Regions from separate parts of the Thomasclavelia spiroformis DSM 1552 genome, predicted to be linked through region 1. Evidence: a T-box and tRNA genes for the amino acid it is inferred to sense, from the RefSeq annotation. Region 1 holds a T-box; the other holds one or more tRNA genes.

Region 1 (3,388 bases):
CTATGATAACCTTCTAGTAGAAAGTGAAAGTATTTAAATACCGACTACAGAAGGTTTTTAATAATTTAAAATTTATAATAGGTATGTAAAATAATCTTATTAAATTTTAAATTAAAATGAATAAAAAAGAGAATAAATGTGCATATTTATAATATGTTTTACATAAAATAACATTATTAATTGTAATTAGTAATAAAATTATTTTTTACAATAATAATGAGGTGAAAAAATGAATCAAAAAATAGATAATATATTAGATGAACAAAAAAAATTTCAACAGCTCATGCAACCTTATAAAGCTGCAATAAAAATAATAAAAATAAAATTAGAAATAATAGATCAAAATCTAGAATTTGAATATGGTCATAGTCCCATACATAATATACAATATAGAATAAAATCACCAAAAAGTATTATAAATAAGTTGGAAAGAAAAAAATTAGAAAAAAATATAGAAGGTATAAAAAAAATAAATGATATTTCCGGATTAAGGGTAATATGTAATTATATAAATGATATACATTATATTGCACAATTATTAATTTTACAAGAAGATGTTGTTTTGATAAAATATAATAATTATATAACTTATCCTAAAAAGAATGGTTATAGAAGTTTACATTTAATAGTGACAGTTCCAGTATATCAAAATGATTTGTTAATTAATGTACCTGTTGAAATTCAAATAAGAACTATTGCAATGGATTGCTGGGCATCATTAGAACATGAATTAGTGTATAAAGCAGATAAAAAAGCTAATGAGGAAATAAAACAAAGATTGAAAAAATGTGCAGAGATGATGGAAAAAACTGATTTGGAAATGCAAAAAATATACATGGAATTAAATCATTCATGGCAATAAAAATGTTTCACGTGAAACATTAAAAACAAATGAATAGATAAATCGAAAAATAATTGACATTAGTTCTATAGTTTGTTAAAGTTAAGATTGAAAAAGCAAAGATGGGAAGATGTTAAAGTAGCGCAAATAGAGACTTAGTGGCTGGTGGAAACTAAGAGTTAAGCTTTAAGAGATGGCCCCGGAGCTGTTATCTTGAATAGTTAAAGATAAACGTCTAACTTGCGTTAAAAGTTTAGAGTGGCACAGTAATGTGTAAAAAAGGTGGTACCGCGATTATTTCGTCCTTTTATAAGGACGTTTTTTTATTTTGAAAGGAGAATGAATATATGAAAAATGAAAAAGATTATTATCTTACAACAGCTATTACATATACTTCAGGAAAACCACATATTGGAAATACCTATGAAATTATTTTAGCTGATGCAATTGCAAGATTTAAAAGACAAGAAGGATATAATGTTTATTTTCAAACTGGAACAGATGAACATGGTCAAAAAATTGAATTAAAAGCTAAAGAAGCTGGAATTCCACCACAACAGTTTGTAGATGAAAAAGCAGCTGAAGTTAAAAGAATATGGGATTTAATGGATACAACATATGACCGTTTTATGAGAACTACAGATGAGTATCATAAAAAACAAGTTCAAAAGATATTTAAAAAATTATATGATCAAGGTGACATATATCTAGGACACTATGAAGGTAAATATTGTACTGCTTGTGAATCGTTTTTTACAGAATCACAATTAGTTGATGGTAAATGTCCAGATTGTGGAGGACCTGTAAATGATGCAAAAGAAGAAGCGTATTTCTTTAAATTATCAAAATATGCAGATCGTCTGATTGAACATATTGAAAAACATCCAGAATTTATTCAACCAGTATCACGTAAAAATGAAATGATGAATAATTTCTTAAAACCTGGTTTACAAGATCTATGCGTATCAAGAACATCGTTTACTTGGTCAATTCCAGTAGACTTTGATCCAAAACATGTCGTATATGTATGGATAGATGCATTAACTAATTATATCACTGGTTTAGGATATGATGTAGATGGTAATCATGGAGAATTATATAAAAAATATTGGCCAGCAGATTTACATTTAATTGGAAAAGATATAGTGCGTTTTCACACAATTTATTGGCCAATCATGTTAATGGCTTTAGATATTCCATTACCAAAACAAGTATTTGGACATCCTTGGTTATTACAAGGTGAAAGTAAAATGTCTAAATCAAAGGGGAATGTAATTTATGCAGATGATTTAGTTGATATTTTTGGAGTAGATGCAGTTAGATATTATGTATTACATGAGATTCCATATGATAACGATGGAAGTATTACATGGGATTTATTGGTTGAAAAAATAAATTCTGATTTAGCAAATGTATTAGGTAATTTAGTAAATAGAACAATTTCTATGTCTAATAAATATTTTGATGGAATAGTTAATAATCCAAAAGTATATGAACCAGTGGATGAAGAATTAATCAATATTGCATTAGAAATGCCAAAAAAAGTAATAAATAAAATGGATGATTTTAAATCATCAGATGCATTAGATGCAATTTTTACATTACTTAGAAGAACTAATAAATATATTGATGAAACAATGCCATGGGCATTAGCTAAAGATGAAAGTAAAAAAGAGCGTTTAGCAACAGTTTTATATAATTTAATTGAAAGTATTCGTTTTAGTGCTATCGCATTAATACCATTTATACCTTCAACGGCAAATAAAATTTTAGATCAAATAAATACAGATCAAAGAGATTACCAAACATTAAATGAATTTGGTGCATATAAAGAAGGAACAAAAGTTACAGAAAAACCAGAAATTTTATTTGCACGTTTAGATTCGAAAGAAATTGAAAAGAAAGTTGCAAAGTTATCTACTGTACAAGAAGTAAAGGAAGATGATTTAATTACAATTGAAGATTTTAAAAAGGTTGAATTAGTTGTTGGAACGGTAGAGGAATGTAAAAAACATCCTGATGCTGATAAATTACTGGTATCAAAAATTAATTTAGGTAAAGAAACAAGACAGATAGTTAGCGGAATTGCAGATTACTATAATCCAGAAGAATTTGTAGGTAAAAAAGTAATTGTTGTTGCTAACTTAAAACCTGCTAAGTTAAGGGGAGTAGAATCACAAGGAATGGTTTTAGCAGGCGAAACCAAAGATTTATTAGAAGTAATTAATGTTGAAAATTTACCTAATGGTACCAAAATTCATTAATATTTAAAAATAGCTAGTTAACTGATTTAGCAGTTATCTAGCTATTTCATATTAAAATAAAATTATTTATATTTTTTGCTATTGTCTGGTGAGAGCTTAGTTAATAAATTATTTTTAATTAATCTAGGTCTAATGATTAGATAAATTGATGATGATAGAATAATAGTAATAATTGCGTTTACTACAGTTGTAATAGCATTCCAACTTGCTAAGGTAGCAGCCGCTTTTTGAGGAGTTCCTAAGATAATTAAGTTATAAAAATATCCAAATATAGGTTCTCCAA
Region 2 (3,388 bases), 830 kb from region 1:
TTGCATGGGGAGTTTGTTTAAAAGCAAGAGAATATGGTGCTAAAGTTGTATCAATTTCTGGACGTGATGGATATGTATATGATCCAGAAGGAATTACTACTGATGAAAAAATTGATTTCTTATGCAAAATCCGTGAATCAAATGATATTAAATTAAAAGATTATGCTGAAAAATTTGGTTGTGAATTCCATCCAGGTGAAAAACCATGGGGATTAAAAGTTGATATGGCTTTCCCATGTGCTACACAAAATGAAATCGGTGAAGAAGAAGCTAAACAATTGATCGCTAACGGTGTTAAATATATCGTTGAAGGTGCAAATATGCCAACAACTCCTGAAGCAGTACATTACTTCTTAGCAAATGGTGGTATTTTAGCTCCTGCTAAAGCTGCTAATGCTGGTGGTGTTGCTGTATCTGCATTAGAAATGTCACAAAACTCTATGCGTTATAATTGGACAGCAAAAGAAGTTGATGAAAAACTTCATAATATTATGATTGATATCCATAATTCATCAGTTGCTGCTGCTGAAAAATATGGATTAGGATATGACTTAATCAAAGGAGCAAATATCGCTGGATTTGAAAAAGTCGTAGCTGCAATGATATCTCAAGGAATTTATTAAGATAACTAAAAAGCACTTAACAGTGCTTTTTTATTTTTTATTTACTTTTGCAATTTGATCTTTATATTCATTCATTCTTTCCATCAGTTCATTATAAAACTCTTGAGCATTCAATATATATAAAGTAGATGAAGTTCGATGCTTTATTTTTATTTTATGCTTACTAATTAATTCAACATCTTTAATATCCTTATAATCAATTAATGCCGGTAAAATTCCAATTCCTTTGTATTCATAAATCATCATTGAATCATTAAATATCTTCATATTATACTTAGTTGTTATTATTGATAAAAGCACAAATAATAATATTAGACCAATAATTACTTTTGATTTATTATGGTCTATTGCAAAATAAACACATGCTCCGCTAATCAATAAAAACATAACAATCGAAAAAATCATCATCCTAAATTCTTTATATTTCATCATAACACCTCTTTATATAAAATAAAAACAACCTAAAGGTTGTAATTTACTAAATGGTGACCTGTACGGGATTCGAACCCGTGAATGCATGCGTGAAAGGCATGTGAGTTAACCGTTTCTCCAACAGGCCAAAATAAAAACTGTTAACACAGTTATAATGGTGGTTCCGGCCGGAATCGAACCAGCGACACGAGGATTTTCAGTCCTCTGCTCTACCGACTGAGCTACGGAACCAATTGGCGGTCTGGACGGGACTCGAACCCGCGACCTCCGCCGTGACAGGGCGGCATTCTAACCAACTGAACTACCAGACCATTTTGGTTGCGGGAGAAGGATTTGAACCAACGACCTTCGGGTTATGAGCCCGACGAGCTACCAGACTGCTCCATCCCGCGATATTCTTTTTTTAAATAAATGGCGAGGGATGAGGGATTCGAACCCCCGCGGGACGTTAATCCCCTGTCGGTTTTCAAGACCGATCCCTTCAGCCGGACTTGGGTAATCCCTCGCATTATTGGTGGACCCTGTTGGACTCGAACCAACGACCGATCGGTTATGAGCCGATAGCTCTAACCAACTGAGCTAAGGGTCCTTGTTGTTTGTCTCTTACGGGTACCTCATATTTAATTGGTAGCGGGGAAGGGATTCGAACCCCCGACCCACCGGGTATGAACCGATTGCTCTAGCCAACTGAGCTACCCCGCCGTAATCAACTACAGCAATGCTATAATCTAATATTGGTGGAGCCTAGCGGGATCGAACCGCTGACCCCCTGCGTGCAAGGCAGGTGCTCTCCCAGCTGAGCTAAGGCCCCAATTCTTATTTTTTAAATGGTCGGGAAGACAGGATTTGAACCTGCGACCCCCTGGTCCCAAACCAGGTGCACTACCAAGCTGTGCTACTTCCCGCTTTTTGCTTTTTTAAATGGCGCGCTAGGCAGGAATCGAACCCACAACCTCTTGATCCGTAGTCAAGCACTCTATCCAGTTGAGCTACTAGCGCTTCTTCTTCCTTACAACGCTTCCATATTCTAACATCTTTCTCAAGCTTTTGCAAGTCCTTTTTTTGTTAAATGACCAAAATAAAAACTGTTAACACAGTTATAATGGTGGTTCCGGCCGGAATCGAACCAGCGACACGAGGATTTTCAGTCCTCTGCTCTACCGACTGAGCTACGGAACCAATTGGCGGTCTGGACGGGACTCGAACCCGCGACCTCCGCCGTGACAGGGCGGCATTCTAACCAACTGAACTACCAGACCATTTTGGTTGCGGGAGAAGGATTTGAACCAACGACCTTCGGGTTATGAGCCCGACGAGCTACCAGACTGCTCCATCCCGCGATATTCTTTTTTTAAATAAATGGCGAGGGATGAGGGATTCGAACCCCCGCGGGACGTTAATCCCCTGTCGGTTTTCAAGACCGATCCCTTCAGCCGGACTTGGGTAATCCCTCGCATTATTGGTGGACCCTGTTGGACTCGAACCAACGACCGATCGGTTATGAGCCGATAGCTCTAACCAACTGAGCTAAGGGTCCTTGTTGTTTGTCTCTTACGGGTACCTCATATTTAATTGGTAGCGGGGAAGGGATTCGAACCCCCGACCCACCGGGTATGAACCGATTGCTCTAGCCAACTGAGCTACCCCGCCGTAATCAACTACAGCAATGCTATAATCTAATATTGGTGGAGCCTAGCGGGATCGAACCGCTGACCCCCTGCGTGCAAGGCAGGTGCTCTCCCAGCTGAGCTAAGGCCCCAATTCTTATTTTTTAAATGGTCGGGAAGACAGGATTTGAACCTGCGACCCCCTGGTCCCAAACCAGGTGCACTACCAAGCTGTGCTACTTCCCGCTTTTTGCTTTTTTAAATGGCGCGCTAGGCAGGAATCGAACCCACAACCTCTTGATCCGTAGTCAAGCACTCTATCCAGTTGAGCTACTAGCGCTTCTTCTTCCTTACAACGCTTCCATATTCTAACATCTTTCTCAAGCTTTTGCAAGTCCTTTTTTTGTTAAATGGTGCCCAGGGCCGGAATCGAACCGGCACGGATTTTAAGGTCCGCAGGATTTTAAGTCCTGTGCGTCTACCAGTTTCGCCACCTGGGCACTTAATGGAGGTTCCAACCGGACTCGAACCGATGATAACAGAGTTGCAGTCTGCTGCCTTACCAACTTGGCCATGGAACCATTAATATTTTTTCTTCACTTTTCCGTGTCTTTCACCGGACTGCCTTTATATAATATAACATATATATTAATTTTGCAAGACTTTTCTTCAAAAAAATTACACTTTTCTTCTTTTGATAAAAAAAACTTTGATTAAATCAATTCT

Evidence for each region. The T-box of region 1 lies ahead of metG (methionine--tRNA ligase). A T-box ahead of a tRNA ligase gene usually reads a tRNA of that ligase, here a tRNA-Met.
Region 2: it encodes a tRNA-Met, which carries the amino acid that the T-box ahead of metG (methionine--tRNA ligase) is inferred to sense. The anticodon was not compared.

The regions. Positions count from the first base shown of each region.
Region 1 covers NZ_CP102275.1:22,554-25,941, forward strand. Annotated here, with positions in the region: gene NQ543_RS00115 (GTP pyrophosphokinase) at 230-862, shown strand; T-box leader at 952-1,151, shown strand; gene metG (methionine--tRNA ligase) at 1,189-3,105, shown strand; gene NQ543_RS00125 (ECF transporter S component) at 3,168-3,388, opposite strand, start outside.
Region 2 covers NZ_CP102275.1:1,725,994-1,729,381, forward strand. Annotated here, with positions in the region: gene gdhA (NADP-specific glutamate dehydrogenase) at 1-623, shown strand, start outside; gene NQ543_RS08230 (hypothetical protein) at 654-1,055, opposite strand; tRNA gene NQ543_RS08235 (tRNA-Glu) at 1,107-1,182, opposite strand; tRNA gene NQ543_RS08240 (tRNA-Phe) at 1,211-1,286, opposite strand; tRNA gene NQ543_RS08245 (tRNA-Asp) at 1,290-1,366, opposite strand; tRNA gene NQ543_RS08250 (tRNA-Met) at 1,371-1,447, opposite strand; tRNA gene NQ543_RS08255 (tRNA-Ser) at 1,468-1,560, opposite strand; tRNA gene NQ543_RS08260 (tRNA-Ile) at 1,568-1,644, opposite strand; tRNA gene NQ543_RS08265 (tRNA-Met) at 1,681-1,757, opposite strand; tRNA gene NQ543_RS08270 (tRNA-Ala) at 1,791-1,866, opposite strand; tRNA gene NQ543_RS08275 (tRNA-Pro) at 1,884-1,960, opposite strand; tRNA gene NQ543_RS08280 (tRNA-Arg) at 1,978-2,054, opposite strand; tRNA gene NQ543_RS08285 (tRNA-Phe) at 2,159-2,234, opposite strand; tRNA gene NQ543_RS08290 (tRNA-Asp) at 2,238-2,314, opposite strand; tRNA gene NQ543_RS08295 (tRNA-Met) at 2,319-2,395, opposite strand; tRNA gene NQ543_RS08300 (tRNA-Ser) at 2,416-2,508, opposite strand; tRNA gene NQ543_RS08305 (tRNA-Ile) at 2,516-2,592, opposite strand; tRNA gene NQ543_RS08310 (tRNA-Met) at 2,629-2,705, opposite strand; tRNA gene NQ543_RS08315 (tRNA-Ala) at 2,739-2,814, opposite strand; tRNA gene NQ543_RS08320 (tRNA-Pro) at 2,832-2,908, opposite strand; tRNA gene NQ543_RS08325 (tRNA-Arg) at 2,926-3,002, opposite strand; tRNA gene NQ543_RS08330 (tRNA-Leu) at 3,074-3,162, opposite strand; tRNA gene NQ543_RS08335 (tRNA-Cys) at 3,169-3,243, opposite strand.